DNA from 2 places in the Comamonas denitrificans genome. Region 1 is predicted to be linked to the other one. Evidence: predicted binding sites of a transcription regulator. Region 1 holds the regulator's gene; the other holds the start of a gene.

What was found. Region 1 encodes NrdR, which represses ribonucleotide reductase genes. Its sites were predicted from a motif close to CACNANATNTNGTG; they were not measured.
Region 2: a site for NrdR is predicted at 2,275-2,288, ahead of ACFO24_RS05770 (ribonucleoside triphosphate reductase). Genes of this name have one in related genera too.

Annotation. Positions count from the first base shown of each region.
Region 1 is NZ_JBHSEY010000057.1:140,306-155,798, forward strand. Features, by position in the region: gene ACFO24_RS12650 (metal-dependent hydrolase) at 10-564, opposite strand; gene trpB (tryptophan synthase subunit beta) at 623-1,831, opposite strand; gene ACFO24_RS12660 (3-methyl-2-oxobutanoate dehydrogenase (2-methylpropanoyl-transferring) subunit alpha) at 2,099-3,325, shown strand; gene ACFO24_RS12665 (alpha-ketoacid dehydrogenase subunit beta) at 3,338-4,390, shown strand; gene ACFO24_RS12670 (dihydrolipoamide acetyltransferase family protein) at 4,394-5,716, shown strand; gene lpdA (dihydrolipoyl dehydrogenase) at 5,735-7,144, shown strand; partial or broken gene ACFO24_RS12680 (DNA polymerase) at 7,378-7,695, shown strand; gene ACFO24_RS12685 (methyl-accepting chemotaxis protein) at 7,938-9,503, shown strand; partial or broken gene ACFO24_RS12690 (IS5 family transposase) at 9,633-10,388, opposite strand; gene ACFO24_RS12695 (CreA family protein) at 10,404-10,886, opposite strand; gene ACFO24_RS12700 (retropepsin-like aspartic protease family protein) at 11,008-11,541, shown strand; gene nrdR (transcriptional regulator NrdR) at 11,802-12,254, opposite strand; gene glyA (serine hydroxymethyltransferase) at 12,283-13,530, opposite strand; ZMP/ZTP riboswitch at 13,575-13,732, opposite strand; gene ACFO24_RS12715 (lytic transglycosylase domain-containing protein) at 13,825-14,679, opposite strand; gene ACFO24_RS12720 (DUF349 domain-containing protein) at 15,452-15,493, shown strand, end outside.
Region 2 is NZ_JBHSEY010000021.1:10,633-26,125, reverse strand. Features, by position in the region: gene ACFO24_RS05780 (U32 family peptidase) at 1-896, opposite strand, end outside; gene ubiU (ubiquinone anaerobic biosynthesis protein UbiU) at 978-2,018, opposite strand; gene ACFO24_RS05770 (ribonucleoside triphosphate reductase) at 2,312-4,054, shown strand; gene nrdD (anaerobic ribonucleoside-triphosphate reductase) at 4,174-4,356, shown strand; gene ACFO24_RS05760 (anaerobic ribonucleoside-triphosphate reductase activating protein) at 4,361-5,065, shown strand; gene ACFO24_RS05755 (TonB-dependent receptor family protein) at 5,137-7,272, shown strand; gene ACFO24_RS05750 (ABC transporter substrate-binding protein) at 7,289-8,293, shown strand; gene ACFO24_RS05745 (ABC transporter permease) at 8,293-9,084, shown strand; gene ACFO24_RS05740 (ABC transporter ATP-binding protein) at 9,081-9,887, shown strand; gene ACFO24_RS05735 (NnrS family protein) at 10,194-11,414, shown strand; gene ACFO24_RS05730 (FAD:protein FMN transferase) at 11,435-12,406, opposite strand; gene ACFO24_RS05725 (PepSY domain-containing protein) at 12,387-14,618, opposite strand; gene ACFO24_RS05720 (DUF2271 domain-containing protein) at 14,647-15,132, opposite strand; gene ACFO24_RS05715 (PepSY domain-containing protein) at 15,169-15,493, opposite strand, start outside.

The DNA of each region.
Region 1 (15,493 bases):
AACACGTTCTTACGCGCTGAACTGTTGCCACAGGGCCAGTGCGTCGTGCAGCGCCCAGGGCGCAAAGCGCAGGATGAGCAGGTACAGCGTGCCCGTCCCGAAGGCGAAGAACAGCATGCGCTCAAACCAGCTGCCGGAGCGAAAGGTCAGCGGCAGGGAAAAGCGCTTCTTGAACGGCCACAACCACGGCACGCCGCCGTGGGTGGCGAAGTCGCCCAGCAGGTGGCTGAGGTAGCCCACCGCCACGCCCACACCGACCCAGTGCCAATGCCCGTGGTGGATCGCGTTCCACTGTGTCAGGGCTTGTTGCAGTGCCCAGACTACGCCCACCACAGCCAGCAGGCTGTGGGTGATGCCCCGGTGCCCAAAGATGGCCGACAGGGGCAGCGATAGCAAAGGCAGGCGCCGCCCCAGCCAGCTTTTAGGGTGATCGATGTCGGGCAGCAGGGCACCAATCAGGGCCCCCAGTAGCAACCAAACGGTGGGCACTGGCGGCACCTGCAGCCAGGCGACGGCCCCGGCCCCGGAAAACAAGCCGGCGGCCAAGTGGGTGGGCACCATCATGCGGCGGGTGGGCGCAAGCGCATGGGGAGGTGCACAGATGTCAGTGTGAGCGCAGCGCTCACAGGCCCAGCTTTTTTGCTACGTAGTCGGCATCCTTGTCGCCACGGCCCGAGAGGTTGAGCAGGATGTGGCAATCGGCGGGCAGCGTTGGGGCCACGCGCATGGCCCAGGCCACGGCGTGGGCGCTTTCCAGCGCGGGGATGATGCCTTCCACGCGCGATAGCTGCATGAAGGCGTTGAGCGTTTCCTGATCGTCTGCCGTTTCGTACTGCACGCGGCCCAGGTCTTTCAGGTAGCTGTGCTGCGGGCCAATACCGGGGTAGTCCAGGCCCGAGGCGATGCTGTGCACGGCGGCGGGCTGGCCGTCGGCATCTTCCAGCACGTAGCACTTCATGCCGTGAATTTCGCCAGGCTGGCCCATGGTCAAGGTGGCGGCGTGGCGGCCCGGTTTGTCGGTGCCTTCGCCGCCCGGCTCCACGCCGACCAGCTGCACGCTGGCGTCGTTCAAGAACGCGGTGAACATGCCCATGGCGTTGCTGCCGCCGCCCACGCAGGCAGTGACGCAATCGGGCAGCTTGCCGTGCTTGGCCAGGAACTGCTCGCGCGCTTCGCGGCCCACGATGGACTGGAAGTCGCGCACCATCATCGGGAAGGGGTGCGGGCCCACCACCGAGCCAATGGCGTAGAGGTAGTCGGTGGGGTTGGAGAGGTATTCCTCAAATGCGCTGTCCACCGCTTCCTTGAGCGTGGCGGCACCGCGTGTTACGGGCACCAGCTTGCAGCCCAGGATGCGCATCTTGGTGACGTTGGGGTGCTCTTTCTCGATATCGACCTGGCCCATGTGAATTTCGCAGGGAATGCCCACCAAGGCGCAGGCCGTGGCCAGCGCCACGCCGTGCTGGCCTGCGCCGGTTTCAGCGATCACCTTTTTCTTGCCCATGAATTTGGCCAGCAGCGCCTCGCCCAGGCAGTGGTTGATTTTGTGCGCCCCGGTGTGGTTGAGGTCTTCGCGCTTGAGGTGGATTTGCGCTCCGCCCAGTTGCTGCGACAGGCGGCGGGCGTGAAAAATGGGGCTGGGGCGGCCCACATAGTCGGCAAACAGCTGGGCCAATTCATCCTGAAAATCCTGCCGCTGGGTGATTTCAGCGTAGGCGGCGTTGATGGCATCCATGGCCTCTTTAAGGTGGGGCGGGACGAGCTGGCCGCCGTAGGGGCCAAAAAATCCCTGGGCATCGGGCATAGAGGCAAAAGAGGCGGGAGCGTTCATGGTGAGTCTCAAAGGCAAAGGAAAGACGAAAAGACAAAGGAAAGCCGTAAAGCGGACATTTTCCCTGTTTTTCTTACCATATTTTTGGAGTACTCCAGGCCGTGCTTTTGGGCTTTTCAATCCAGGGGAAACCAGATAGCCATTAACAGTGGTTTTTATTGACAATCATCGCCACTGGCGTGGCCAGTATTGCCAAAGTGCTGTGCCACAAGTACCGCGCTTTGGTGGCTATTCACACGCACGCAACCCGTGCAAGGAGATTACTCTATGACAGCGTTACGGCTGCACGTGCCCGAGCCTACCGGCCGGCCGGGCGGAAAAACCGATTTTTCCTACCTCATGGTCTCGCCCGCAGGCGCGGTGCGCAGGCCCCCCACAGACACCCCCGCTGCGCAAACCGCTGACCTGGCCACCAGCTTGGTGCGCGTTTTGGATGATGAGGGCAAGGCGCAAGGCCCTTGGGCCCCGGCCATCCACCCGGAGCGCCTGCGCCGAGGGCTCAAAGCCATGATGAAGACGCGCATCTTTGATGCCCGCATGGTGCTGGCCCAGCGGCAGAAAAAACTTTCTTTTTATATGCAGTGCCTGGGTGAGGAAGCCATCGCCGTGGCGCAGGCGGCCGCCTTGCAAGAGGGGGACATGCACTTTCCCACCTACCGCCAGCAGGGGCTGCTGCTCTCGCGCGACGACATCTCCATGGTCGAGCTGATGTGCCAGCTCATGAGCAACGTGCGCGACCCGAACAAGGGCCGCCAGTTGCCGGTGATGTATTCGTACAAGCGGGCCGGGTTTTTCTCCATCTCCGGCAACCTGGCCACCCAGGTGCCGCAAGCAGTGGGCTGGGCCATGGCCTCGGCCATCAAGGGCGATACCAAGATCGCCTCGGCCTGGATTGGCGACGGCTCCACGGCCGAGTCGGACTTTCACACCGCGCTGACCTTTGCCCACGTGTACAAGGCCCCCGTCATCGTGAACGTGGTGAACAACCAGTGGGCCATCTCCAGCTTCCAGTCGATTGCCGGGGGCGAGGGCACCACCTTTGCCCAGCGCGGTGTGGGGGTGGGCATTGCCTCGCTGCGCGTCGATGGCAACGACTTTTTGGCCGTGTACGCCGCCTCGCAATGGGCCGCAGAGCGTGCCCGCACGAATAACGGCCCGACGCTGATCGAGTGGGAAACCTACCGTGCCGGGCCGCATTCCACCTCGGACGACCCAAGCAAATACCGCCCGGCCGACGACTGGAAGCACTTCCCCCTGGGCGACCCGATCGAGCGCCTGAAACAACACCTCATCGTGATTGGCGAGTGGAGCGAGGAACAGCATGCGCAGGCCCAGCAGGAGTTGGAAGCTGAAGTGCTGGCCGCGCAAAAAGAGGCCGAAAGCTACGGCAGCCTGCTCGATGGCCGCGTGCCCAGCGCCGCGACCATTTTTGACGATGTCTATAAAGAAATGCCGGAGCACTTGCGCCGGCAGCGCCAGCAGATGGGGGTGTAAGCCATGAGCGAAATGACCAGCAACGCCGCCGCCCCGCAAGAGGCGCAGGCGGCTTCTTCCATGACCATGATCCAGGCGCTGCGCTCGGGTCTGGACGTGATGATGGCCAAGGACGACAACGTGATCGTCTATGGCGAGGACGTGGGCTACTTCGGCGGCGTGTTCCGCGTCACCGAAGGTTTGCAGAAAAAATACGGCAAAACGCGCTGCTTTGATGCGCCCATCTCAGAGGCCGGCATCGTCGGCACCGCCATTGGCATGGCCGCCTACGGCCTGCGCCCGGCCGTCGAGATCCAGTTTGCCGATTACGTGTACCCGGCATACGACCAGATCGTCTCCGAGCTGGCCCGCTTGCGCCACCGTTCGGCGGGCGACTTTTTTGCCCCCATCACCATCCGCATGCCCTGCGGCGGCGGCATCTACGGCGGGCAAACGCACAGCCAAAGCCCCGAGGCGGTGTTCACCCATGTGAGCGGTCTGCGCACCGTCATGCCCAGCAACCCGATTGATGCCAAGGGGCTGCTGATTGCCTCGATGGAGTGCGACGACCCGGTGATCTTCCTGGAGCCCAAGCGCCTGTACAACGGCCCCTTTGACGGCCACCACGACCGGCCGGTGCAGCCCTGGAACAAGCACGAGCTGGGCAAGGTGCCCGAAGGCTATTACACCGTGCCGCTGGACAAGGCGGCGATCTTTCGCCCCGGCAAGGCCGTCACCGTGCTGGCCTACGGCACCATGGTCTGGGTGGCCGAGTGCGCCGCGCGCGAAACCGGCATCGATGCCGAGGTGATTGACCTGCGCAGCCTGTGGCCGCTGGACCTGGACACCATCGTCGAATCGGTCAAAAAAACCGGCCGCTGTGTGGTCGTGCACGAGGCCACGCGCACCAGCGGCTTTGGTGCCGAGCTGGTGGCCCTGGTGCAAGAGCACTGCTTCTACCACTTGGAAGCGCCCATTGAGCGCGTGACGGGCTGGGACACCCCCTACCCGCACGCCCAAGAGTGGGCTTACTTTCCTGGCCCTGCCCGTGTGGGTGCGGCTTTGCAACGCGCAGTGGAGGCATAAAAAATGGGTATTTACGTTATTCGCGTGCCCGATATCGGCGAGGGCATTGCTGAGGTGGAACTGGTTGCCTGGCACGTCGCGCTGGGTGAAAACGTCAAGGAAGACCAGCCCGTGGCCGATGTCATGACCGACAAGGCCAGCGTGGAAATTCCCTGCCATGTGCATGGCAAAGTGATTGCCCTGGGCGCGGCCGTGGGGCAGATGATTTCGGTCGGTGCTGAGTTGATCCGCCTGGAAGTCGAGGGCGAAGGCAACTTAAAAGAAGATGCTGCACCGGCGCAAGCTACTGCACCAGCTACACAAATTGCAGCTGCTCCCGCAGAAAAATCAAAGCAATCAGATACAAAAGCATCTGAAAACATTGCAATACCAGCGGTACAAGCTCCTAAACAAGCATCTGTCCCGCCGGCCCGCCCTGCCGCCCACGCCCCCGTGGCCCAGGTCCGCAAGGAAGGGGAGCGCCCGCTGGCTGCGCCCTCGGTGCGCCGCCGCGCCCTGGACATGGGGGTGGACTTGCGCCTGGTACACGGCAGCGGCCCGGCCGGGCAGATTTCCCACGCCGACCTGGAAGCCTTTGCCGCTGGCCAGGGCCCGGTGCTGGGGGGCAACCCGCAGTATGTTGAGCGCCACGGCGAGGAGGTGATTCCCGTCATCGGCCTGCGCCGCAAGATTGCGCAGAAGATGCAGGAGGCCAAGCGCCGCATCCCGCACTTCAGCTATGTGGAAGAAGTGGACGTGACCGAGCTGGAGGCACTGCGCCAGCAGCTCAACAAAATCCACGGTGCTACGCGCGGCAAGCTCACGCTGCTGCCGTTTTTGGCCCGCGCTATGGTGCTGGCGCTGCGCCAGTTTCCGCAGATCAACGCCCGGTATGACGACGATGCCGGCGTGGTTACCCGCTTCGAAGCCGTCCACCTGGGCATTGCCGCGCAGACCGACGGCGGCCTGATGGTGCCCGTGCTGCGCCATGCCGAAAGCCTGGACCTGTGGGCCAGCGCCGCCGGTATCGCCCGCGTGGCCGAGGGGGCCAAAACCGGCAAGCTGGGCCGCGAGGAGCTGACCGGCTCCACCATCACCCTGACCAGCCTGGGGGCGCTGGGCGGCATCGTCAGCACCCCGGTGATCAACCATCCGGAGGTGGCCATCGTCGGCGTAAACCGCATGGTCGAGCGCCCCATGCTGAAAAACGGCCAGGTCGTGGCGCGGCAGCTGATGAACCTGTCCTCGTCCTTCGATCACCGCGTGGTCGATGGCATGGATGCGGCGCAATTCATCCAGGCCATCCGCGCCCTGCTGGAAACCCCGGCACTGCTGTTTATCGATTAACCGGGAGAGGATAAAAAGATGAAAGAAATTTCCACCAAACTGCTCGTCATCGGTGGCGGCCCCGGCGGCTACGTGGCCGCCATCCGCGCCGGGCAACTGGGCATTCCTACGGTGCTGGCCGAAGGGGCCAGCCTGGGCGGCACCTGTTTGAACATTGGCTGCATCCCGTCCAAGGCGCTGATCCATGCGGCGCAAGAGTTTGCGCACGCCCGCCAGTTCGGCGCGGGCACCTCGCCCCTGGGCATCAAGGTGGCCAATCCGCAGATCGACATTGCGCAAACCGTGCGCTGGAAGGATGGCATCGTCGCCCGCCTGTCTGGCGGTGTCGGGGCGCTGCTGCGCAAGGCCGGGGTGCAGGTGCAGCGCGGTTGGGCGCAGATTGAGGATGGCAAAACCGCCGTCATCACCCCGCACGACGGCGGTGAACCGGTGCGCGTGCGTTGCGAGCATCTGCTGCTGGCCACGGGTTCCGAGCCGGTGTCGCTGCCGTCCATGCCCTTTGGCAGCAATGGCGGAGCCATCTGGTCGTCCACCGATGCGCTCTCGCCCGATGTGCTGCCCAAGCGGCTGGTCGTGGTTGGCGCAGGCTATATCGGCCTGGAGCTGGGCATGGCCTACCGCAAGCTGGGCGTGGAAGTCACCGTGGTGGAAGCCGCCCAGCGCGTGCTGCCCAGCTACGACGAAGAACTGACCCAGCCCGTGCTGGAAGCCCTCAAGCGCAGCGGCGTAGTGCTGCACCTGGGCTGCAGCGTGGCCGGCTACGACGCGCAGCAGGGCGTGCATGTGCGCAATGCCCGGGCCGACGAATTTGCCCTGCCGGCCGAGCGCGTGCTGGTCGCCGTGGGCCGCCGCCCGCGCACCCAGGGCTTTGGCCTGGAAGGGCTGCAGCTGGACATGGCCGGGCGCTTTGTCGCGGTCGATGCGCATTGCCGCACCTCCATGCGCAATGTCTGGGCCATTGGCGACGTGACCGGCGAACCCATGCTGGCCCACCGCGCCATGGCCCAGGGCGAATGCGTGGCCGAGCAAATTGCCGGCAAGAACCGGCGCTTTGAGCCCATGGCCATCCCAGCCGTGTGCTTTACCGACCCCGAGGTGGTGGTGGTTGGCCAAACCCCGCCCCAGGCCGAGGCGGCGGGTGTGGAGGCCATCACCTCCACCTTCCCCTTCGCTGCCAATGGCCGGGCCATGACGCTGGAGGCCACCGGCGGCTTCGTGCGCGTCGTGGCCCGCAAGAGCGACCACCTCATCCTGGGCTGGCAAGCCGTCGGCCAAGGCGTAGCCGAACTGGTCGCCGCCTTTGCCCAATCCCTGGAAATGGGCGCGCGCCTGGAGGATGTGGCCCACACCATCCACGCCCACCCCACCCTGGGCGAAGCGGTGCAGGAAGCCGCGCTCAAGGCACTGGGCCAAGCGCTGCATATTTAGTGCCGTGCATGCGGGCTTAAGGCCATAAACAAACAGGCGCTGCGGGCAACCACAGCGCCTGTTTTTTTAGAACGTGTTCATGATCTCGAATGAAGGTGTGGGGGATGCGGTTCGGGATGGGTTGCGAGGCGCAAACCACAGCAATAGCTTGGCTATTGCGAGGATTTGCAACGACGCAGACCGCCCGAAGCCGCGCCCGCACACCCATGAGGAGATCGTGAACACGTTCTTAGTACCTGCCCGAAATCAACAGCCCCAACGGCCCGCGACGGGCGGGCGCCGAGCGCGCCGCCATCAACGCGCCCATGCAGGGCACGGCGGCAGACCTCATCAAGCTCAGCATGGTGGCGGTGCAAGCCGCGCTGGACGCGCAGGAGCGGGGCACCAAGATGATCATGCAGGTGCACGACGAACTGGTGTTCGAAGTGCCCGAGTCAGAGGTGGATTGGGTGCGCACCGAGGTGCCGCGCCTGATGGCCGATGTGGCCGCTCTCAAGGTGCCGTTGCTGGCCGAGGTGGGCTTTGGTCCCAACTGGGAAAAAGCGCACTGAGCTTCAAAAAAATCAATCAAAAACCCCTTCTCCGCAATGCGCAGAAGGTTTTTTTGCTATTGATTCATGAATTTTTGATGTGCGTTGATGGATGCACTTGCTGACTTGCATCAACATGTTTGCTTTTGAGGTGCCTTTAGCGTAAAAAATCATTGTGTGTATGAAATTGAACAGGGTAATCACTTAGAGTTGTCAGGCGTTGAGGGTTTTGAGTCATTTCACAATCGCTTGGAGGGATTTTCATGCTTGACAGATTTCGTCTGACGCATCGTGTATTTGTTGTGATGGGTGTGTTCTGGTTGATTTTTTTGGCGGTGGCGGCGCTGGGCTTCAATGGCATGAAGCAGGCACGGGATTCGATGGTGGCGATCCATGACGTGCGCATGCGCGCAACCGATGCACTGAGTGTGATGGTCCGCGGTTACCTGGACAACCGCATCCAGATCCTGATGTTGTTCCAGCACGACCCAGAAAGCCCTTTGGCCAAATTTCATGACCACAGCATCGACCTCCATTTCAACCAGATAGTCCAATCCCGACAGGTCAACACCGATGCATCCAAGGTCGTGGCGGACCGTGACATCGACGCTGAAGAGCGCGCACTGGTGGACGACATGCTGGCCAAACGCAAGGCGTGGCAGGGCCAGCGAGACAAGGTTCTGGACGCGCTCAAAAGCGGCTCCTTCGTCCCCGATGTCATGGCTGTTTACCTGGGCGCAGTCAAGCGTGAAGGCAACGCCTTTGAAGAGGCCATGGCGAAGTTGCGCACCTTCCAGGCGGACCGTGCCGCGCAGGAAACCCAGGCGGCCCAGGCGCGTTACGACCAAAGCAAGCTTGCGTTCATGCTGGCGGTGTTGCTGGGTGCCATACCCATGAGCATCGTCATGAACCTGACGCTGCAGCGCATGGGCAGGGGCTTCAGGCAGGCCAGATCGGCTGCATCAGCCATTGCGGCCAACGATTTGACGCAAGGCATTAACCCCACCGGGGCCGACGAAATAACCGAGCTGCTGACCGAGCTTCGCACCATGCAAGCCAACCTGCGCACGCTGTTGGGCACCGTCATGCGTGGCGCTGAATCGATCTCTGCCGCCTCGCATCAAGTGGCTGCGGGCTCAGTGGACTTGTCGGGCCGCACCGAGCAGCAAGCCAGCTCGCTGGAGGAAACAGCATCCGCCACCGAGCAATTGACGAGCAGCGTGGGGGCCAACGCCGACAGCGCCAAACAGGCGAACAAAATGGCCCACGATGCCTTCGAAGTGGCCAACAAAGGCGGTGACATGGTCAAGGGCGTGATCCGCACCATGGACGAAATCAACACCTCGTCACGCAAGATCGTGGACATCATTGCCGTGATCGACAGCATTGCTTTCCAGACCAACATCCTGGCCCTCAACGCGGCGGTGGAGGCGGCGCGGGCGGGCGAACAGGGGCGCGGGTTTGCCGTGGTGGCCTCGGAAGTGCGCACGCTGGCCCAACGCTCCGCCACCGCTGCGCATGAGATCAAGGCGCTGATCGGGGACTCTGTCAGCAAGGTCGAAAGCGGCACCATTCAGGTCGCAGAGACCGGTGCAACCATGCAAGATACCGTTGCAGCCATCGAAAAAGTGGCCCAAATTGTGAGCAACATTGCAGCCTCCAGTGCCGAGCAGGCCCAGGGTATCTCGCAAATCAACGATGCCCTGTCCATGATGGACGGCGTGACCCAGCAAAACGCCGCGCTGGTGGAAGAGTCGTCTGCTGCGTCGGCAGCCCTGAGCGAACAGTCCCATCGCCTCAAGCAGGCGGTGAGTGCGTTCAAACTCTGATGTTATTCATTTAATAGCAGTGCGCCAGCAAAGGCGGTAGATCGTAGTTGATGAAAGTTCAATACTGGGAAGACAGGCTTTGTTGCACAAGTCGGAAGGCAGACGAGATTACCCCAGCCCCAGACGCAGCTATGCCATGGCACCCACGGGCACCGTGCTCGGGCGCCCGAGTTGCGTGAAACGGTTGAGCAGAGCCACACGCACATGCAACTCCACCACCTGCCGCTCAAACGTGCGCGCCATCACCCGTTGGCCCAGGCGTTTGAAGCAGTGCATCTTCGTCTCCACCAGACTTCTGCGGTGATAGTCGCTCCACTTTTTCCAGATGCTGCGCCCCAATCTGTCACAGGCTCGCAGCGCTTCGTTGCGCGCATGCGCTCCCACCAGGGTCGCCTTCCACGTCTGGGCGTTCTTGCGCGGGGGGATCACCGCCTGCGCATTTCGCTGGGCAATCGCCGCATGGCACGCCTTGGTGTCGTAGGCACCGTCCCCACTGACGCTGGCAATCGGCTCATCGGGTGGTATCTGCTCCAGCAACTCGAGCAGCATGGGCGCATCGCCCACGCTGTTGTCGGTCACCTCGATGGCCCGGATCTCCAACGTGTGGGCATCAATACCCAGGTGCACCTTGCGCCACTGGCGCCGGTACTCGGCACCGTGCTTCTTGCGTTTCCATTCGCCTTCGCCAAGGAACTGAATGCCGGTGCTGTCCACCAGCAGTTCCAGTGCGGTGGTACTGGCTCGGTAGGGCAGTTGTACCTGCAAAGTCTTCTGGCGTCGGCACACGGTGCTGTAGTCGGGCACCCGCCAGTCCAGGCCTGCCAGACGCAGCAGGCTTTCAACCATGCCCAGGCTTTGACGCAGGGCCAGACCGAACAGGCACTTAGAACGTGGTGCCCCTCACTTCTTGAGCGGAATCGGTGTCTGCGCGGGCACGGGCACCACCGCAACGCTGTTCTGGGGCGAGCCTTCGATGAGTTTTTCAGAATACGTCAGGTACACCAGCGCGTTGCGCTTGGCATCCACTATGCGCACCACGCGCAGGCGCTTGAACAGGATGGACGTGCGCTCGCTAAACACCTCCTGCTGCTGGGGCAAAGGCCCCGCAGCAAACTGCACCGGCCCGGTGGCTGCGCAAGCGATCGAGGCCTCGGAGCGGTCTTCCGCCAGCCCCAGACTGCCCTTGATGCCCCCCGTGCGGGCACGCGAAACGTAGCAGCTCACGCCCTGCACGTGAGGGTCGTCGTAGGCCTCGACCACAATGTCGTGGTCGCGCCCCAGCCATTTGAAGGCGGTATCGACATCGCCAATTTTTTCGCCGCTGGCCGCCGCCCACGTCGGACACGCCAGCACAGCGGCCAGCAGCCAAGCGCGGTGCCTCATGTGCACAGTAGATAAATAGGGCATAGGGCGTGGCCTCCTTGTGTAAATTGCGAGGAACAATTGTAGAGTGCCCCCCGCGCCGCCTGCACCCCAAAACAGCCCCCACCGAAAGCCCCACGCCTTGCACCACCGACCACCGCACGCCCCCGCACAGCCATCTTTGCCAGCGCCCCGCGCTTCCTCCTGGCGCATAAATCTGGGCATTGCCGCCTTTTGGCTGGCCGCGCTGGGGGTGCTCTACATCGCTATGGAGCACTACTTGCAGCCCAACGCCGCAGTGGTCACGGCCAGTGGCAGCCTGCAGATCGAGCGCCACCGCGATGGGCATTTTTATGTGGATGGCAGCATCAATGGCCAGCCTGTGCGCTTTATGGTGGACACGGGGGCCACCTACATCACCATCACCGACACCCTGGCCCACAGCGCTGGTCTGCAAGGGGGCGAGGTGGTGCAGTTTCGCACCGCCAACGGCACACGCACCGGGCGGCTGGTGCGGGCACAGTCAATTGCCGTTGGGCCACTGCGGGTGAACAACCTCACCATCGGGATTGGCTACACCGGAAGCGATGCCCAAGCGGCCTTGCTGGGCCAGAATTTTTTACGCCAGTTTGATGTATCGATGCGGGGGAATGTGCTGGAGTTGCAGCCACGCTGACCGGCAGGAGCAGATAAATGCACCGCTGATGAGGCATACAAGGCCTGAGATGGCGTGCAGGCTTTGAGAGAGTTGGTGCGCGAGGCCGTGCAGTGCAACCAGCCTTTGCTGATGGGCGAATCACCCGAGCGCCAGGCGATTGCTTAAACAATTTAACGAAGCTGTTTGCGCTTGAATTGATTGGTTTTTAGATAGTTATTAAGCCAAAAGTATTAATAATAAAGCGCGTACAGCTATTTTTATGATAGCTTCAGGCAAACTTACTGCACCCGCACGGCATCAACCAGGTCTTTGAATTCATTCACATCTTCAAAACTGCGGTACACACTGGCAAAGCGGATGTAGGCCACTTTGTCCAGCTGGTGCAGCTCTTGCATCACCATCTCGCCAATGCGGCTGGAGGGCACTTCGCGCGAGGCGGCGCTGAGCAGCTGCTCTTCAACATGCTCAATCGCAGCATCAATGGCGGGCGCGGGCACCGGCCGTTTGCGCAGGGCCAGGGCCAGAGAATCACGCAGTTTGTTGCGGTTGTATTCGGTACGGCGGCCGTCTTTTTTGACCACCATCGGAAAGTTCACATCCGGTCGCTCGTAGGTGGTAAACCGTTTGGTGCAGGCGGAGCACTGGCGCCGCCTGCGGGTAAAGCTGCCATCCTCGGCCACGCGGGTTTCCATCACCTGGGTGTCCGGGTGATTGCAAAACGGGCATTTCATGGCGCTCTACCTTGTCCCTGGGCAGGGCTTAGTTGCTGTACACCGGGAAGCGGGCGGTCAGCTTGGCCACTTCGGCCCGCACGCGCGCCAGGTTGGCTTCGTCGTTCGGGGCTTCCAACACGTCAGCCACCAGGTTGGCGGTGATGCGGGCTTCTTCTTCCTTAAAGCCGCGCGTGGTCATGGCCGGGGTGCCGACACGGATGCCGCTGGTGACCATGGGTTTTTCAGGGTCGTTGGGGATGGAGTTTTTATTGATGGTGATGTGGGCAGCACCCAGGGCCGCTTCGGCCGCCTTGCCGGTGATGCCCTTGGAGCGCAGATCGACCAGCATGACGTGGCTTTCGGTGCGGCTGGAGACGATGCGCAGGCCACGCTCGATCAAGGTCTCGGCCACCACCTTGGCATTTTTCACCACTTGCTCTTGGTAGGCCTTGAACTCGGGGGTCAGGGCTTCTTTGAAGGCCACAGCCTTGCCGGCGATGACGTGCATCAGCGGGCCGCCTTGCAGGCCAGGGAAAATGGCGCTGTTCAGGGCTTTTTCGTGCTCGGCCTTCATCAGAATCACGCCGCCACGGGGGCCGCGCAGGCTTTTGTGCGTGGTGGTGGTGACCACATCGGCATGGGGCACGGGGTTGGGATAGACACCGGCGGCAATCAAGCCGGCGTAGTGGGCCATATCCACCCACAGGATGGCGCCGACTTCTTTGGCGATTTTGGCAAAGCGGGCAAAGTCAATTTCCAACGCATAGGCCGAAGCACCGGCAATCAGGATGCGCGGCTTGTGCTCGCGGGCCAAGGCTTCCATTTTGTCGTAGTCAATTTCTTCTTTGGCGTTCAGACCGTAGGAGACCACGTTGAACCACTTGCCCGACATGTTCAGCGGCATGCCGTGGGTCAGGTGACCGCCTTCGGCCAGGCTCATGCCCATGATGGTGTCGCCAGGCTTGGCAAAGGCCATGAGCACGGCCTGGTTGGCTTGCGAGCCGCTGTTGGGTTGCACGTTGGCCGCTTCAGCACCGAACAGTTGTTTAACGCGGTCGATGGCCAGTTGCTCGACCACATCCACATGCTCGCAGCCGCCGTAGTAGCGCTTGCCGGGGTAGCCTTCGGCGTATTTATTGGTCAGTTGCGAGCCTTGGGCTTCCATGACGGCGGGGGAGCAGTAGTTTTCGCTGGCGATCAGCTCAATGTGCTCTTGCTGGCGTTGGTTTTCGGCCTGGATGGCGGCAAATACTTCGGGATCGACAACTTGAACGGTATTGGAACGTTGGAACATAGTGTGAACGGCAGTTGCGGTGATGAGTCCCTTAGAACATCTCTAAGGGTTGCCCAGGCGAACGGCTAAAACACCCGAAGTGTGGCTCAGGCGGTACGCTCCCCGGTGGTTGGTGTGCGCCAAGGCACAAAACTGTTCCACATCAGCGTAGCTGGGTTGCATGCTTGCCCCGCCTTGCCTATCGCCAGTCGCGTACTCTGTAATTCTAGCTGCTCATAAAAGCAAAGCCGACATTGGTCGGCTTTATTGCGGGTGGCGTGCCCAGTCTAGCGACGGCGATATGCAAGCACGCTGCTACATATTGTCTGGATGGGTCGCACCAGGTGCCGCGTCGGCAGGCTGCGTGCTGGCCAGTGCCAGGGTTTGGGCAGCGCCAGCGGCAGGGGCTGCCGCAGTGGTTGTTGGTTGTGCCGGCGGCGCTGCGGGTGCGGCACGGCCTGCCACTTGGCGAATACGTTGGTATTCGGCCAGCACCTTGGCGCCATAGCCTCCATCAGAGGGCAAATTGGCTGCGCCAACGTAGTATTTCAAACCGCCTTCAATCGAGCCCGCACGGCGGATGTATTCCTTCAAAATTGCCACGCCCACGCGCATATTGCTCACCGGATCAAACGCGGCCAGATCGCCACCGAAATGTTCGTACTTTTCGGTGTGCACCCGGGTCATGACCTGCATCAGACCTTGGGCACCGACACTGCTTTGGGCAAACGGGTTAAAGCGCGATTCAATGGCCACCACAGCCAAGATCAAAGTGGGGTCAATCTTGTGCTGGCTGCCTTGGTTATAGGCTTCCGCCACCAGGGCCGCCATCGGTTCGGCCGCCACCTTGTACTTTTTGCTCAGCCAGTAGGCAATGGCGGCTTGCTCACGCGGCAGCGCTTTGGGATTGGTGGCCGTGGTGCGCTCAATGGCTTCAGGCTCAGAGGCAATAGAGCCTTCTGCCGCTGCATGTTGGCGCTCTTGCAACCAAGCGTGCAGCTGCGCTTCGCCAGCAGAACGCCAGTCGGGGCGCACGAGGAAAACCACGATCATGCACGCCACGGCAATGCCTAGCAGTGCCAGCGTATTACGAAAAATTTCAAGAAAGCCTTCCGTGGTATCGGAAAAAACTGAGCGCACAGCGGCGCCGAGGTTTCTTGACGGAGTCATAGCGGATCCTTTGCTTTCGGTTCGCACAGTCACGTTGGCAGCCCAGGTGCTTGTCACCTTGGATAAACCAATCTGTCTGAACCGGGAGTGGAGGGGGCTGCTTCTTCGCAAGAGATGCTCGGTTCAAGCACCATCTGGAAATAAGGCCATGGAGCAGCGTCAATAAAAAAGCCCTGGAGAAAACCAAGGCACGGTGCGCATTGTAAAAGTCTGCAAAATTACCAGTCAATGGTAAAAAAATATTTTTTTAGACAAAAAAGTTATTTCAAAACCTCTTGCATCGCCTGTTTTTTAGTGGTTTACCCTTGAGAAAAGAAATTTTTTGGCACAAAGCGTTGGCATTTGGCATGTGACTGGCTACATTGGAAGCGGGTGTTTTGCACCTGTTATTCGTTGGCTTGCAGCCACAGCGCTGGCCCTCCCAGCACTCAGCCCCTGTTTGGCAACCGGCTGCAACGGCGAATCCCAAGGGGTAATCATTACCCCGTGGCATGAAGGCACTACCCCCTTTTTGCCACTGCAGCGCAAGGTCTTGGACTTTGCCTAAAGCCCCACATGCAAAGCTTTTGGATGTGGGGCTTTTCCGTATCAGATGCCCCTGCAGCGGACATTTGTCGAAATAAGCTTGGGGGCTACGCGTTTCGGGGCGAAAATACCGCCCAAGCCGACACCGGTGCCTGCGCCTGCACTGGAATTTTTTAGAATACGCCCAGGATGGCTCCCCATCCTGGGCGACTCCTTTTTTACCGAAAATAAAGTTTTATTCAGCGCTATGTCTGACGCCATTGAAAATACCCCCAGCAGCGCCCCTGCA
Region 2 (15,493 bases), on a different contig from region 1:
GTCAGGGCGGATTCGACCAGCTCCATGCCGGGGCGGCCATGCCAGTAGCCATTGCAGGCATCGGCAGGCATCAAGGGGCGCAGGGCGGCGACCGCATTGGCCTGCGGGGTGTTGGTTTTGCGGGCGGCATCAAAGGCGGCCACGATATCGGCCGTGTGCAGCCCTTGGGGCGAGATGCGCAAGATGTCCACGCCCAGGCTGGCCAGTTGCGGCACGTCGGCAATCAGGTTGTGGACTTTGGCTGACTGGGTTTGGATGCCGTTCAAGGTGAGGAAGGCCTCGCCCTCGCGGCTTTTGAGCAGTTGGCCGTCGGCGTGTTCGATGCAGCGAAAGCCGCAGTCGTCCTTGGGCAGGTTGTAGTGGCGGGCGGTAAAGCAGCGGGCCGAGAAGGCCAGCGGCATGCGGCCATAGGCAAACACCTCGGTTTGCAGCCCGGCCGGGCGGCTTTCTTGCAATACGGCCAGGTCGCTGGCGCGCATCTCCAGCGGCATCACCCAGCGCGTGGCCCCCAGGCTGGCCATCCAGGCCAGGGCATCGGGGTTGAACAGGTTGAGCTGCGCTCCGGCGACAAAGGGGCGCTGGAGCGCCAGGTTGTGCACCGCGCCCATGTCGCCCGCTTCGATCAAAAACTCGGTTTCACGCACGATTTTGTGCATGTCGGCCACGTCGCTGGTCGATTCCAGCAGCACCATGGTGGACAGCACCACCTCTTTGCCGGCATCGCGCAGCATGTGGGCAATGTCCAGCCAATCGCTGTGGCGCAGTTCGCGGCGGCGTGAGCAGACCACTTCGCCCAGGTACACGATGTCCACCGGGGTTTCGGCCATGGCTTGGTAGAACTCAAAAATGGTTTCGCGGTGCCAGTAGTACTGCACCGGGCCGAGGGATAACTTCATCATGGCAATGTCAAAAATTTGTATTCAATAAGGCTTTAACGCTTACGGGATAAGCGTAAGCAGCTATGGTTTATTGCTTGGTTATTTCCAAGGCCGGTGGTAAGCGCCCAGGGTGTGCTGCTGGCCCTCGGCCACCTGGTCGAGGCTGGCCATCCAGGCCGTTTTGGGGGCGTAGAGGTGGCCTTGGGCCATGCAGTGGTCGATGGCCTCGCGCCACACCTTGGTCACCTGCGCCACGTAGGCAGGGCTGCGTTGGCGGCCTTCGATCTTGAAGGCGCGCACGCCCATCTTCACCAGCTGGGGCAGCAGCTCCAGGGTGTTCAGGCTGGTGGGCTCTTCCAGGGCGTAGTAGTTGCTTTCAGCGCCCACATCAAAGCGGCCCTTGCACAGCGTGGGGTAGCCGGCGTTTTCGCCGTGGCCGTATTTGTCGATCAGCACACCGTTCAGGCGCGATTCCACGCCGGTGGACGTGTCTTTCCAGCGCACAAATTTGGCCGGCGAGCACACGCCATGCGTGTTGGGCGACTCGCCCGTGGCATACGACGATAGGGCGCAGCGCCCCTCCACCATCACGCACAGGCTGCCAAAGCCAAAGACCTCGATCTCGACATTGGTGCGCTGGGTGACCTGCTTGACCTGCTCCAGCGACAGCACGCGCGGCAGCACGGCGCGTTGGATGTTGAACTGCTGCTGGTACAGGTTGATCGCGTCGTGGTTGGTGGCCGAGCCTTGTACCGACAGGTGCAGGCGCAGCTGCGGGTGCCGGTCGGTGGCGTAGCGCATCAGGCCGGGGTCGGCCAGGATGACGGCATCAATGCCCCAGGCAGCCGCGCGGTCCAGCGCCGAGCGCCAGGGCGCGGGGTTGCTGGCTTGTGGATAGGTGTTCAGCGCCAGCAGCACCTTGCGGCCCCGGCTGTGGGCGTAGGCGATGCCTTCTTGGATGGCTTTTTCGTCAAAGTTCAGGCCAGCAAAGTTGCGTGCGTTGGTGGCATCGCGCAGGCCCAGGTAAACGCAATCGGCTCCGCCATCAATGGCCGCTTTCAGGGCAGGCAGGCTGCCGGCGGGGCAGACCAGTTCCGGGGCGGGAGCCAGGGCGGGGGTGGGGCTGGAGGAGGCGGGCATAAACAATAAGGGCAACATGAAAAATGCTTTGGACTGTAGTTTTTTTGTTTTTACGTGGGCTGATCTTTGTCAAATTTCGCTGACTTATGGTTGATAAATTTACTCAAGATTTGAATAAAAACATCTTCTTAAGCCGGTTTGCAGGTGGCCCCAATCCGGCGTGAAAAGCGGCGAATACCCCTGCTGGCAGTACCGATGAAGGTGCATTGTTTGATCTGGTTCAAACCTACATCTAGTGTTTTGAAAATACGATAAACGCTACATCTAGTGTTTTTTGTTGTTTTGGAGTGTTTATGAACCCGATCGCAGCGCCGGCCGACAGCCCCATCCAGGTAGAGGTGCAAAGCGCTATCAACGAATACCTCACCCGTGCCGATTGGCGGGTGAACGCCAACGCCAACCAGGGCTATTCCCTGGGCGGGCTGATCTTGAATGTGGCGGGCAAGGTCACGGCCAATTACTGGCTCTCGCACGTGTATGCGCCGCAAGTGGGCGAGGCCCACCGCAATGGTGACATCCATATCCATGATCTGGACATGCTCAGCGGCTACTGCGCCGGCTGGTCGCTGCGCACGCTGCTGCACGAGGGGCTGAACGGTGTGCCCGGCAAGGTCGAGGCCGGGCCGGCCAAGCACATGAGCTCAGCGGTGGGACAGGTGGTGAACTTTTTGGGCACGCTGCAAAACGAGTGGGCCGGGGCGCAGGCGTTTTCGTCGTTTGACACCTATATGGCCCCCTTCATCCGCAAAGATGGCATGGACTACGCGCAGGTGCGCCAGTGCATCCAAGAGCTGATTTACAACCTGAACGTGCCCTCGCGCTGGGGCACACAAACGCCGTTTACCAACCTGACCTTTGACTGGACGTGCCCCGAGGACCTGCGCGAGCAGGTGCCAGTGATCGGCGGGGTGGAAATGCCGTTTTGCTACGGCGAGCTACAGGCCGAGATGGACATGATCAACCGCGCCTACATCGACGTGATGACCACGGGCGATGCCAAGGGCCGGGTGTTCACCTTCCCCATTCCCACCTACAACATCACCAAGGACTTTCCCTGGGAGAGCGCCAACGCCGCGCTGCTGTTTGACATGACGGCCAAGTACGGCCTGCCGTATTTTCAGAACTTTGTGAACTCGGAGCTGGAGCCGCACATGGTGCGCTCCATGTGCTGCCGCCTGCAGCTGGATTTGCGCGAATTGCTCAAGCGCGGCAATGGCCTGTTTGGCAGCGCCGAGCAAACCGGCAGCGTGGGCGTGGTCACCGTCAATTGCGCCCGCCTGGGCTATCTGCACGCCGGTGACGAGGCGGCGCTGCTGGCCGCGCTGGACCGCCTGCTGGAATTGGGCAAAGACAGCCTGGAAGTCAAACGCACGTTGATTCAGCGGTTGATGGACGAGGGGCTGTTCCCCTACACCAAGCGCTACCTGGGCACGCTGCGCAACCACTTCTCCACCCTGGGCGTGAACGGCATCAACGAGATGGTGCGCAACTTCACGCACAACGTGCACGACATCACCAGCGACTGGGGCCATGCCTTTGCCGTGCGCTTTCTGGACCATGTGCGCGCACGCATCGTCGCCTTTCAAGAAGAAACCGGCCACCTCTACAACCTGGAGGCCACGCCCGCCGAAGGCACCACCTACCGCTTTGCCAAGGAAGACAAAAAGCGCTGGCCCGGTATTTTGCAAGCGGGCACACCCCAGCAGCCCTACTACACCAACAGCTCGCAACTGCCCGTGGGCTTTACCGACGACCCGTTCGAAGCCCTGCAGCGCCAGGAAAGCCTGCAAACCAAATACACCGGCGGCACGGTGCTGCACTTGTACATGGGCGAGCGCTTGTCCAGCGGCGCTGCCTGCCGCGAGCTGGTCAAGCGCGCGCTCACGCGCTTTCGGCTGCCCTACATCACGGTCACGCCCACCTTCTCGATTTGCCCCCAGCACGGTTACCTGGCTGGGGAGCACCCCTTCTGCCCCAAGTGCGATGAAGAGCGCTTGGCAGAAAAGCGCCGCCGCCAGCAATTGCAGGCAGCGTGATGAAAACCATAGCTTTTACCGCTTGTAAAAAGGTTTTTTCAGATGCTTTTATCTTTAAAAACCAATGAATAAAAGCGGGTCAAGCTATTTATTTATTTATTCAATTGAAGGAAACCACCATGAACGCCCTCTCTACCCCCGAAACCGCTGCCCTGACCGCTGCCGTGCAATTGACCGATGCCGAACGCCAGCCCTGCGAGGTTTGGACCCGCGTGATGGGCTACCACCGCCCGGTGGCCAGCTTCAACATTGGCAAGCAAGGCGAGCACCACGAGCGCCAGTTCTTCCGCGAGCAGCAGTAAGTCCATGGCCCGCCGGATTGCCTTGGGTGCATTGGGGGCCGCCCCATTGCGTGTCAGCGGCTTGACGCGCATGACCAGCATCGACTTTCCCGGCCAGCTGGCGGCCGTGGTGTTCTGCCAGGGCTGCCCCTGGCGCTGCGGCTATTGCCACAACCCGGATCTGCTCGATGCCACCGCGCCTGCGGCCATGGCATGGGGTGAGGTGCTGGCCTTTTTGCAGCAGCGCCAAGGCTTGCTGGATGCGGTGGTCTTCTCCGGAGGCGAGCCACTGCTGCAACCCGGCCTGCCCACCGCGCTGCAGGAAGTGCGCGCGCTGGGTTTTGCCACTGGCCTGCACACCGGCGGCATGTACCCCGAGCGCCTGGCGGCCGTTCTGCCGCACCTCGATTGGGTGGGGCTGGACATCAAGGCCCCGGAAGGCGACTACGCCCGCATCACCGCCACTCCCGGCAGCGGTGCCAAAGCCTTTGCCGGCTTGCAATGCCTGCTGGCCAGCGGCGTGGATTTTGAGTGCCGCACCACCTGGCACCCCGGCTTGTTTCCCTTTGCCGATTTGCTGGCCCTTGGGCGCAGCCTGCAGGCCCAGGGCGTGCGCCAGTGGGCGGTGCAGCAGTGCCGCAGCCCCGATGCGGCTGCGTGGTGCTGGACGGCCGGGCAGCAGGAGGCGCTGGCCCAGGGCTGGCACGGCTTTACATTGCGCACTGCATAAAATTGATGCAAATCAATCTCATTAACTTTTTTGTGGCAATAAAATAGATGAACTTTTCATCATCTTTTGCCATGTCCCATTTATCCCGCTTCCGCTGCGCCTTGCGGCCCCTGGCCTGGGCCGCTGCCGTCACCTGCATTGCCACGCCCGCCGGGGTGGGGGCCCAAACCGCTGCCGTGCTGCCCGATGTGACGGTGCGTGCCGACCAAGATGGCCGCCTGCCCCTGGCCCCGTCGGCCCAGCGCGAGCGCCAGCGCCTGGAGCAACTGCCGGGCGGCACCAACCTCATCCAGCCGCAGCAAGCGGCCCGCTTGGCCACCTTGCGCGATGCGCTGGATTACCAGCCCGGCATCGTGCTGCAAGACTTTTTTGGTGCCACCGACCAGCCGCGCCTGTCGATTCGCGGCTCAGGCATCCAAAGCAACCCGGTCAATCGCGGCGTGGTGCTGCTGCAAGATGGCCTGCCGCTGAACGAGGCCGATGGCTCTTTTGTCATCGGCACGTTGGAGCCGCGCAACGCCGCCCTGGTCAGCGCCCGCCGGGGTGCGAACACCCTTACACCCAGCGCCACCACCCTGGGCGGGGAACTGGATTTTCAATCGCTCACCGGTGCGGATGAACAAGGCGTGGTGCGGGCTGAAGTGGGCAGTTTTGGCCGCAAGGCCTTGCAAGGGGCGTTGGGCCTGGTGGGCCAGCAGTGGGACGGACGCGTAAGCGTCAGCAGCGACCGCTTTGACGGCTACCGCCACCACAGCGCCTCGCGGCGCGATGCGCTGCACGCCAATGTCGGCTTTCAAAGCGGCGGGGTGGAAAACCGCACCTACCTGTCGTGGACGGATCTGGCATTTGAAATCCCCAACGTCGTGCCCAAAGACCGGGTGCGCAGCGACCCCCGGGGCGTGATGGGCGATGGCAGCACCCCGCAGGACAAGGCCATCAACATCTACCAACGCGACCCCCGCCGTGAAACCCAGCAACTGCGCCTGGCCAACCGCACGCGCTGGGGCAGCGACAGCCTGCGCCAGGAAGTGGGCGTGTACTGGCAGGATACGGACGATTGGTTCAAAGACCCGGCCGTGAGTACGCGCACCGACAGCACCACCTTCGGGGCGCAGTGGCGGGCCGATGGCCAGGTGGGCGCAGGCCTGCAATGGCACACGGCACTGGCCTGGTCGCGCAGCACCATGGACCGCACGCTCAACGCCGTCAGCCCCGCCAACGGCCGCGATTTGCAGCGCTTTGGCGCTTACGACCTGACCGCCGACAACCTGCAAGCCCAGGTGGGGGCCCACTGGCAATTCGCCCCGGCTTGGAGCCTGGTGGGCCAACTGGGCGGGAGCCAGCAACGCCGCGATGCCACCAGCCGCCAGACGGGCCAAACCCTGAATCAGCAATGGACGTTTGCCACGCCCAAACTGGGGCTGAACTGGCAGATTACACCCAGCACCCGGCTGTGGGCCAATATCAGCCGCAGCCAGGAAGCGCCCACGTTCTGGGAAATCGTCACCGGTGCCGTGCCCAACCCGGGCAACCCGGCGACCGCCGTCAGCGGATTGACCAAACTCAAACTGCAACGCGCCACCACTTGGGAGCTGGGCGGCCAGGGCCAGTGGGGCACAGGCAACCGCGCCACGCATTGGCAACTGGCGCTGTACCGCAGCCAGGTGGCTGACGAGATCATGAGCGTGACGGATGCCAACGGCCTGTCGGCCAGTACCACCAATTACGCGGGCGGCACCCGCCACCAGGGCATTGAGGCCGGGCTCAGCGGCAGTTTTGCCCTGGGTCAGGGGGCATTGGACTGGCGCGGTTCCTGGACGCTGAGTGACTTTCGCTTCAAGGACGGCATCTACGCTGGCAACCGCATTGCCGGGGTGCCGCGCCACCTGATCAATGCCGAGGTGCTGTGGCGCATCGCCACCACCAGCGGCACCTGGCGCGTTGGCCCCAACCTGCGCTGGATGCCCAGGGCCACGCCCATCGACCACGCCAACACGGCGGGCAGCACGCAGGACAGCTATGCCCTGCTGGGCTTGCAACTGCAATGGCAGCAAGGCCCGTGGATGGCCTACCTGATGGCCGAAAACCTGACCGATCGGCGCTACGCCAGCAGTTTTGCCATCCGCAACCAGGCCACCGCGGCCCAGCCCGGCTACCTGCCCGGGGTGGGGCGCAGCGTGACGGTGGGCATGCGCTACAAGTTTTAAACGAGGAGCCCCTGCCATGCCGCCTGTCGTAAACCGCCGCCAACTGCTGCAAACGGCCGCCGCCCTGGCGGCCCCCACCGTGCTGCCTGCCTGGGCGGCCCCCTTGCCGCAACTGACCCTGTCCGGGCCACCGGCCATTGTGTCGGCCCCCTTGATCCACATGGCGCAAAGCAATGCGCTGGCCGGTGTGGCGGCCAAAACGGTCTTCACCCCGTGGCGTGACCCCGATCAGCTGCGCGTGATGGCGATTGGCAACAAGGCCGACATCCTGGCCATGCCGAGCAACGTCGCGGCCAACCTCTACAACCGGGGCGCGGGGGTGCAGCTGCTCAACATTGCCACCTGGGGGGCATTGTGGGTAGTCACCCGCGATGGGCAGCGCCAAACCCTGTTGGACTTCAAGGGCGAGGAAATCGCCGTGCCTTTTCGGGGGGACATGCCCGACATCATGCTGCAACTGCTGTGCGCCAAACAGGGCATCAACGCCCAGCGCGACCTGCAGCTGCGCTACGTGCCCTCGCCCATGGAGGCGATGCAGCTCTTGATTACCCGGCGCGTGCGCCATGCCCTGCTGGTGGAGCCGGGGGTGTCGATGGCGCTGCGCAAAACCCAGTCCTTTCCCGTCAATGTGGTGGCCCCTGAATTGCACCGGGGAGTCGATCTGCAGCAGGAATGGGGGCGGCTGTTCAAGCGCCCGCCGCGCATTCCGCAGGCCGGGATAGCGGCCGTGGGCGCGGTGCGCCAGCACCCCGAGGTGCTGGCTGCCGTACAAAAAGCGTATGCCGCATCGGTGGTCTGGTGCCGGGCCAACCCGCTGGAGTGCGGCCAGCTGGTGGCGCAGCACGTCGATCTGCTCACCCCCGAGGCGGTGGCCGATGCCTTGCCGCACAGCCAGCTGGAGGCCGTGCCGGTGGCAGCGGCGCGATCAGAGATCGACTTCTTCTACCAGCAGCTGTTTGCGCAAAACCCCAGCCTGCTGGGTGGCAAGCTGCCCGATGCCGGACTGTTTGGGAGCGTTTAGTGGCTTTGCTGTGGCGCTTGCTGCGCGGCATGCCCGCGTATTTGTGGAGTGGCTGGGGCGCCGGTGCCAGCCTGTTGCTGTTTATCGCCCTGTGGGAGCTGGGCGCAGCGTATTACGGCGAGCTGATCTTGCCCGACCCGCGCACCACCTTCGCCACCCTGGGGCAGTTGCTGCAATCGGGCCAAGCCTGGCCCGAGCTGTGGATTACCGCCCGCCGTGCCCTGACCGGGCTGCTGCTGGCCGTGACTGTGGGCAGCGGCCTGGGGATGCTGGCCGGCCTGTCGATGACGGCGGCCATGATGGCCCGCCCCTGGGTCACCCTGCTGTTGGGCATGCCCCCCATTGCCTGGCTGGTGCTGGCCATGCTGTGGTTTGGCGCGGGCGATGGCACGCCGGTGTTCACCGTGTTTGTCGCCTGCCTGCCGGTGGTCTTTATTGGTGCCTTGCAAGGCACGCGCACGCTGGATTTGCATTTGAAGGATATGGCCCGCGCTTACCGGCTGCCCTGGCGCATGCGCCTGCTGGATGTGTACCTGCCCCACGTGGCGGCCTATTTGTTTCCGGCGTGGATCACGGCCCTGGGGTCGTCGTGGAAGGTGGCGGTGATGGCCGAGCTGCTGGCCACCAGTGACGGCGTGGGTGCAGCCTTGGCGGTAACGCGCTCGCACCTGGACATGGGGGCCTCGCTGGCCTGGATTTGTGCCGTGGTCGGCATCTTGTTGCTGCTGGAGTACGGCGTGCTCGAACCCATCAAGCGTGAGCTAGAGCGCTGGCGCGAGGCCGGAGCATGACGGCGGCCAATACGCACCAACTGCGCGTGCGCGCCCTGCGCCATGCCTACGGCCCGACGGTGGTTCTGGACAACGTCGCGCTGCGTGTGCCCGCAGGCCGCACCGTGGCGCTGGTCGGCCCGTCTGGCTGCGGCAAAACCACGCTGCTGCACCTGTGCGCCGGGCTGCTCGAGGTGCAGGAGGGGCGCATCATCCAGCCCTTTGCCCCCACGGCGGTCATGTTCCAGCAGCCGCGCCTGCTGCCCTGGATGGCAGTGCTGGACAACATCGCCCTGGCCCTGAAAGCCCAGGGCGTGGACAAACGCCAGCGCCACGCGCAGGCGCGGCAGATGGCTTTGGCCCTGGGCCTGCCCGAACTGTCGCTGGCGCAATACCCGGCAGAACTTTCGGGCGGGATGCAAAGCCGCGTGGCCCTGGCCCGCGCCCTGGTGCTAGCCCCCAAGCTGCTGCTGATGGACGAGCCGTTTTCTGCCCTGGATGTGGGCTTGCGCTACCAGTTGCACCAGTTGCTGCTGGAGCAGCAGGCCGCCAGCGGCATGGCGGTGTTGCTGATCACCCACGACCTGATGGAAGCCGTGCGCCTGGCGGACGATGTGCTGGTCATGGCCCCCGGCCCGGGGCGCATCGTGGCGCACTACCAGCCTGCGGGCGCAGCGCTGGCCCGCACCGATGACCTGGTGTACCGCTGCGCTGCCGAGCTGCAGCAGCATCCGTTGGTGCGGGCGGCGTTTGAATTGCCTGGGGAGGGGTTGGCGGCGGAGTGTGCTTTGGGGCGGTGGCAGGAGGTGGGGGGAAGTAATTAAATTGATAGCTTGTACCGCTTTAATTGAATAGTTTTTAGGTATTTTTATTGATTAAATCAAATGGATTTGAGCGGTAATAACTATCTTTTTGTTTTTTGGGTTTGCTGGCCGGGTCTCGCCCCGGCGGACGACCTCCTTTCTTGCCCGCGCAAGAAAGGAGGCAAAGAAGGCGTGCTGCGCAGCTTGAATACCTGCCGTGGAACTCGCTTCGCGCCCTGTGGGCGCTGCGCTCAGACAGCCACGGCAAATATGAATCGGTAGAGGCATGCCTGTGCAAAGGCTGCGCTTCTTTTTGGTGTTTTTGAAATGATGAATCTTCCGTCTTCTCCCTTGGATCGCCGGCATCCCGTGTGGATTTGCGCCATGCGCCCGTTCTTTTTGCTGGCGCTGGTCTGCGCCATCCCCTTGGTGTGCTGGTGGGGCGGGGTGTTGGCCTGGGGGTGGCCGGTGCCTGCGGTGGCGGGCGGGGCCATTGTTTGGCACGCGCATGAGCTGGTGCTGGGCTTGGCCGTGGCGGCGGTGGCCGGTTTTGCGCTGACGGCCTTGCCGGAATTTACCGGCGTGGCCTGCGGCACCTGCCGCCAGCTGCGCGTGCTGGTGGGGCTGTGGCTGCTGGTGCGCCTGGGGTTTTGGGCCTCGGGGGCGCTGGGCCTGCCGGCCTTGGTGCTGGCGGGGGCCAGCCAGCTGGCGCTGCTGCTGGGCGTGGCCTGGGTGTTGCTGCCGGCCCTCAAGACCGCTGTCGGGCGGCGGCACTGGGCGTTTGCCTGGCTGCTGTTGGCCCTGGCCGTGACCAGCGCCGGGTTTTACAGCGATGCCCTGCGCGGCCTGCCGGGCCTGCGCTGGCTGGATGCCACGGTGGGGGTGCTGATGCTGCTGATCGTGGTGGCGGCCAGCCGCATTTCCATGCGCATTGTGAACAATGCGATTGATGAAATCACCCCTGGGGCCGCGCCCTACCTGGCCCGCCCGCCCCGGCGCACGATGGCGGCGCTGTGCATTGGTTTTTATACCGGGGCGGAATTTATTGCGCCTGGGCAGCCGGTGACGGGCTGGCTGGGGCTGGCCGCAGCGGCGGCTATGCTCAACCTACTCAACGACTGGCATGTGGGCCGCCCGCTGTGGCAAAAGCGCTTTCCCGCGCTGCTCTACGCCATGTACTGGTGCATGGTGCTGGGCTACGCTGCCTTGGGGGCGGCGCAGCTGGGCTGGCTGAGCGGCGGGATGAGCGCCGGGCGGCACTTTTTGACCATGGGGGCCATCGGGCTGGGGATATTCATCGTGCTGTCGATTGCGGGCCGGGCCCACGTTGGGCGGCCCTCCGACGCTGGCCCCTGGCTGGGTCTGGGCGGTGCCGTGCTGTTGCTGGCCACGCTTTGGCGGGCCATGGGGGCTGTGCAAGGAGTGGGCTGGCCGGTATTGGCTGGCGCTGCGCTGCTGTGGTGCGTGGCGTTTGGTATGTTGGCTTGGCGTGTGGCCCCTGGACTGTGGCTGGCCCGCACCGATGGCAAAACGGGGTGCGCCGATTAGGGCCGAGCGCCCATGCCTGTTCAGCTGGCCCAGCGCCCCAGCCCCAGCTCCACCCAGCCGTTGCCCCGGCGCAGCAGCCACAGGGCTTGCAGCCCCAGGCGCTGGGCCAGGGCCAAGCCGGCGGTGTCGCCCAGTACCAGCAAGGCGGTGGCCCAGGCATCGGCCCACATGCAGTTGGGGGCCAGCACGCTGACGCTGGCCACGCCATTGCGCACGGGGGCCTGCTGGCGGCCATCCATGCTGTGGGCGATGCGGGTATCGCCCAGGGCAAAGTAATGGCGATAGTCGCCCGAGGTGGCAATGGCCATGTCCTGCAGTTCGACCACACCATGCACCGCGCGGCGTTGTGGCTCGGGGCTTTCCACGGCCACGGGCCAGGGGTGGCCGCTGGCCTGGTGGCCCAGGGCGTACAGCTCGCCATCCAGCGCGACCAGGGCATGGCCAATGCCGTGCTGGCGCAGTTGTGCGCTCATGCGATCGACGGCAAACCCCTTGGCAATGCCGCACAAATCCAAGGTGAGCGGGGCCAGCTTGCGCAGCTGGGAGCCTTGGCGCTGCAGCACGTCCCAGGTGGGCGGGCGTGGTTGCTGCCGGGTGTGCGCAATGGCCTGGGCATCAGGGGCGGTAGCGCTGCCAAAGCCCCAGGCGTGTACCAAATCGCCTACGCCGGGGTCGAACGCGCCGTTGCTCAGGCGGGCGACTTCTAAGGCGCAATCGAGTACGTGCAAAAATTCTGTGGGCAGCTCCAACCACTGCCCCACAGGCGCACGGTTGCAGCGCAGCAAATCACTGTCCGCCCGAAAAGGGGACATTTGCGCATCCACCTGCGCCACAGCGGCTGCCAAGTCGTGGCGCAAAGCCGCTTGCTGCGGGCCGGACAAGTCGGCATCCAGCGTGACCGACCAGCGGGTGCCCATGATGGGGCCGTGCAGGTGCAGCCGGGGCAGTTGCTGGTCTGGCGCAGGCAGCGCGTTAAAACACATCTTGGGCATAGCGTTGTGCCTCCTTGAGCTCGTGCAGGGATTGGCCTTGGCGGGCCAGGATGTCTTGCAGCACGGCCTCTACCGCCTGGGCCATGGCCTGGCTGCCGCACACGCGCACCTGGGCCCCTTGGGCCAGCCAGGTGGCAATGCGGGCGCTGTCCTGGCGCAACAGGTCTTGCACATAGCGGCCCGGGCTGCCCCGGGAAAAAGCGGTGTGCAGGCTGCTGAGTTGTCCGCTGGCCAGCCAGGCGTGTAGTTCGTGCGCAAAAAACAAATCCTGCCCCGGGTGGCGTGCCCCGGCAAACAAGTGCATGGGCCGCGCCGGGTGGGCACGGATCAGGCCCACCAAAGGCGCAATGCCCGTGCCCGCGCCAATCAGCAGCACGGGGCTGTTGCCCGGCGGCAGGGCAAAGCCGGGGTTGGGGCGGACAAAGGCTTGCAGCGTTTGCCCGGTTTGCAGGCCGTGCAGAAAGGTCGAGCAATAGCCACCGGGGAGCAAACGCACGCAAATTTGTGCGCTGCCATCGGCTTGGCTGCTGGCCAGCGAGTAATAGCGCGGTAGCCGTTGGCCGGGGGGCACGATGCCCAGCAAATCGCCCCCCTGAAATGCGGGCAAAGCCGCCCCGGCCGGGCTGGCCTGCAAATGCAGCACCACAGCGGGCGGGGCATCGGCACCGGGGTAATCCTGGCGCTGCACCAGGGTGAAGGGCTGGGTGGCGGGCAGGGGCGGGCAATAGTCCAGTGCCAGGGTCGGCTCCAGCCCCAGAGCGTGGCCCAGGCTGCGCCCCCAGCGGGCAAAGGCTTGGGGCGATTGTTGGTGGATGCCTTCCCAGGGCAGCAGCTGTGGCCACCCTTGGGTGGTGAAGCATTGCGCCAAGGCTTGGGCAAAGCCGCAAAACTGCGGGTAGTGCCGATCACCAAACCCCAGGATGGCCATGGGGATGGATGGGGGGGCGGCGGGCCGCTGTTGTGCCAACTGGCGCAGCACGTGGCGGGCGTGGTGGGGGGCCTGACCAGCGCCATAGGTGGCCGCCAAAATCACAATGCGCTGGGTGGCGGCATGGTGCTGGAAATGCTCTAAAGCGGCGCTGTGAACCTTCAGGCCCTGTGCCACCAGGGCCTGGTGCAGGGCCTGGGCAAAGCCCCAGGTGCTGCCGCCTTCGCTGGCCACAAAAATCAAGGTGTCGGCCTGCGCAGCAGGGCTGTTGTGCGCCGTCAGCGCTGGGGTGGCTGCCAGTTTTCGGGTCTGCCGTGCGCTCCACCACAGGCGCAGGCCGGTATAGCTCAGTAGCACGGTGGCCATGCTGGCCCCGGCTAAAACCAGCGCCCACAGCCAGGAAGCCTCGCCCGTGTGCAGCCACCGCGCCCAGCGGTACAGCCACTGGCTGGGGCCGGTGGCCTCCCAGGTCAGCAGCTTGCCGCTGTAGCGGTCAATCCAGCCGTGGCCTTGCTGGGTGTGGATTTCCCAGCTTTGCGCCGCATCGTCGGCGCTGGGAAAGCGCAGCACCTCCAAATCTTGCACGCGGTAGGCGTGCAAGGCGCTGAGGGCTTGCGGTGGCAAAGGGGTGCCTTGCACGGTACTCAGGGGTTCTGCCGCTTTCAGGGTGGGCTCGGTCTCTAGCCAGCCCTGGGTGGCTGCGGCCAAAACCAAAGCCGCCGCGCTGGAGATGACCAGCAACGGCACCCCCCAGCGGCCCCATTGCACATGCAGGCGCTGCAGGGCGCTGCCTGGCACCGGGCCGTACAGCCGCCGCCAGCCGCCCATGCGGCGCAGCAGTAGCGCCCAGCCGCTGAGGCTGAGCACCAGCAGCGCCGCCGCGGCACTGGCCGCCAGCCAGCGCCCGGCATCGCCCAGCAGCAACTGGCGGTGCAGGTTTTTCACCCAGCGCGGCAACAGGCTGGGCTGGTAGGGGCCCAGCACCTGAGCGCTGGCCGGGTGGATGCGCCAGGCCTGGGCTTGCTCGCCGTCAAAGGCGTACACCACCAGGGTGCCTGCAGGCTGGCGGCGCAGCGCTTCCACCCCTGGGATGGTCTGCTGCACCTGCTGGGCCAGCGCGGGCAAACTCAGGGCTGGGCCGGGGCTGTTGGCAGTGGTTTGCGCAAATTGTGTGGCGTGGCTTCTCAGGGGCTCCAGGGCCAGCACCCAGCCGGTCAGTGCCAGCACCACCACCAGCAACCCCAGGCCCAAGGCCAGGGAGCGGTGCAGTAGTTTCCAGGGCATGGTTGCGTTCCTTATCGTGCTCGTGCGGTCAAGGCAAATCAAACCGTGTGGATTGGATGTATTGCTTGCCACGGACGGGCTGGCCCGCTTGCGTGGTGCTCAGGGGTACGCGCACTTCGGCCGGGCTGTCGCGCTGGTCTTCTACCGCTGCGTCGATGCGGATTTCATACCCGGCATCCAGCAGGGCATCGGCCAGATCGGCGGTGACTTTGAGCGTGCGGCCCGCGCCCACGCTGGCCCCCGTGACCCCCAGCAGGCGCTGGTTGTCGGCGGCAGACAGGCGGCTCCAGGCACTCAAGTGCTTGTAGTACTTGGCTTTGCTCCCAGCCACCCACAGGGTGCCGGCGTAGGCTCCCTGGGCGTTGGTCAGGTAAACGGCCAGGTAGGCCCCATCGCCGTTGTAATTTTTCAATTGGGTGGTAATCGTGACGGGGCGGCTTTGCGCCAGGCCGGGCAGCAGCAAGGCACAGGCGGCGGCAATGGTGCCCAGGCGGGGCAGGGTGAAGGCAGTCATGGCAGTGCTTTCGGTGGGGTTGGGGGGGCGGGCGGCTTATTCCACCGTGGCGCTGCTGCGGATGGCCGGGCGCTGGGGCGTACTGGGCGCAGCGGGGGCAGCGCTTGCCGGGTTGGCCAGTGGCAGGTTGGTGCTCATTCCCTGCCCTTGGGCTTGGTTGGGGCCGTCGTGCGCGTCGCTGTCTTTGCGGCGTTTTTTGGTTTTGAACTTCACCAGCTCCAAGCTCTGGGGATCAATCTTGGCCTTGAAGCGCTGGCCTTGGGCATCGGTGCCGCGCACTTCGTAGCAGCCATCGTCGATGCCAATGCGCTCCACTTGCCAGCCGCGTTGCGTGGCCATGCTTTGGACGGCTGTGCGTGGC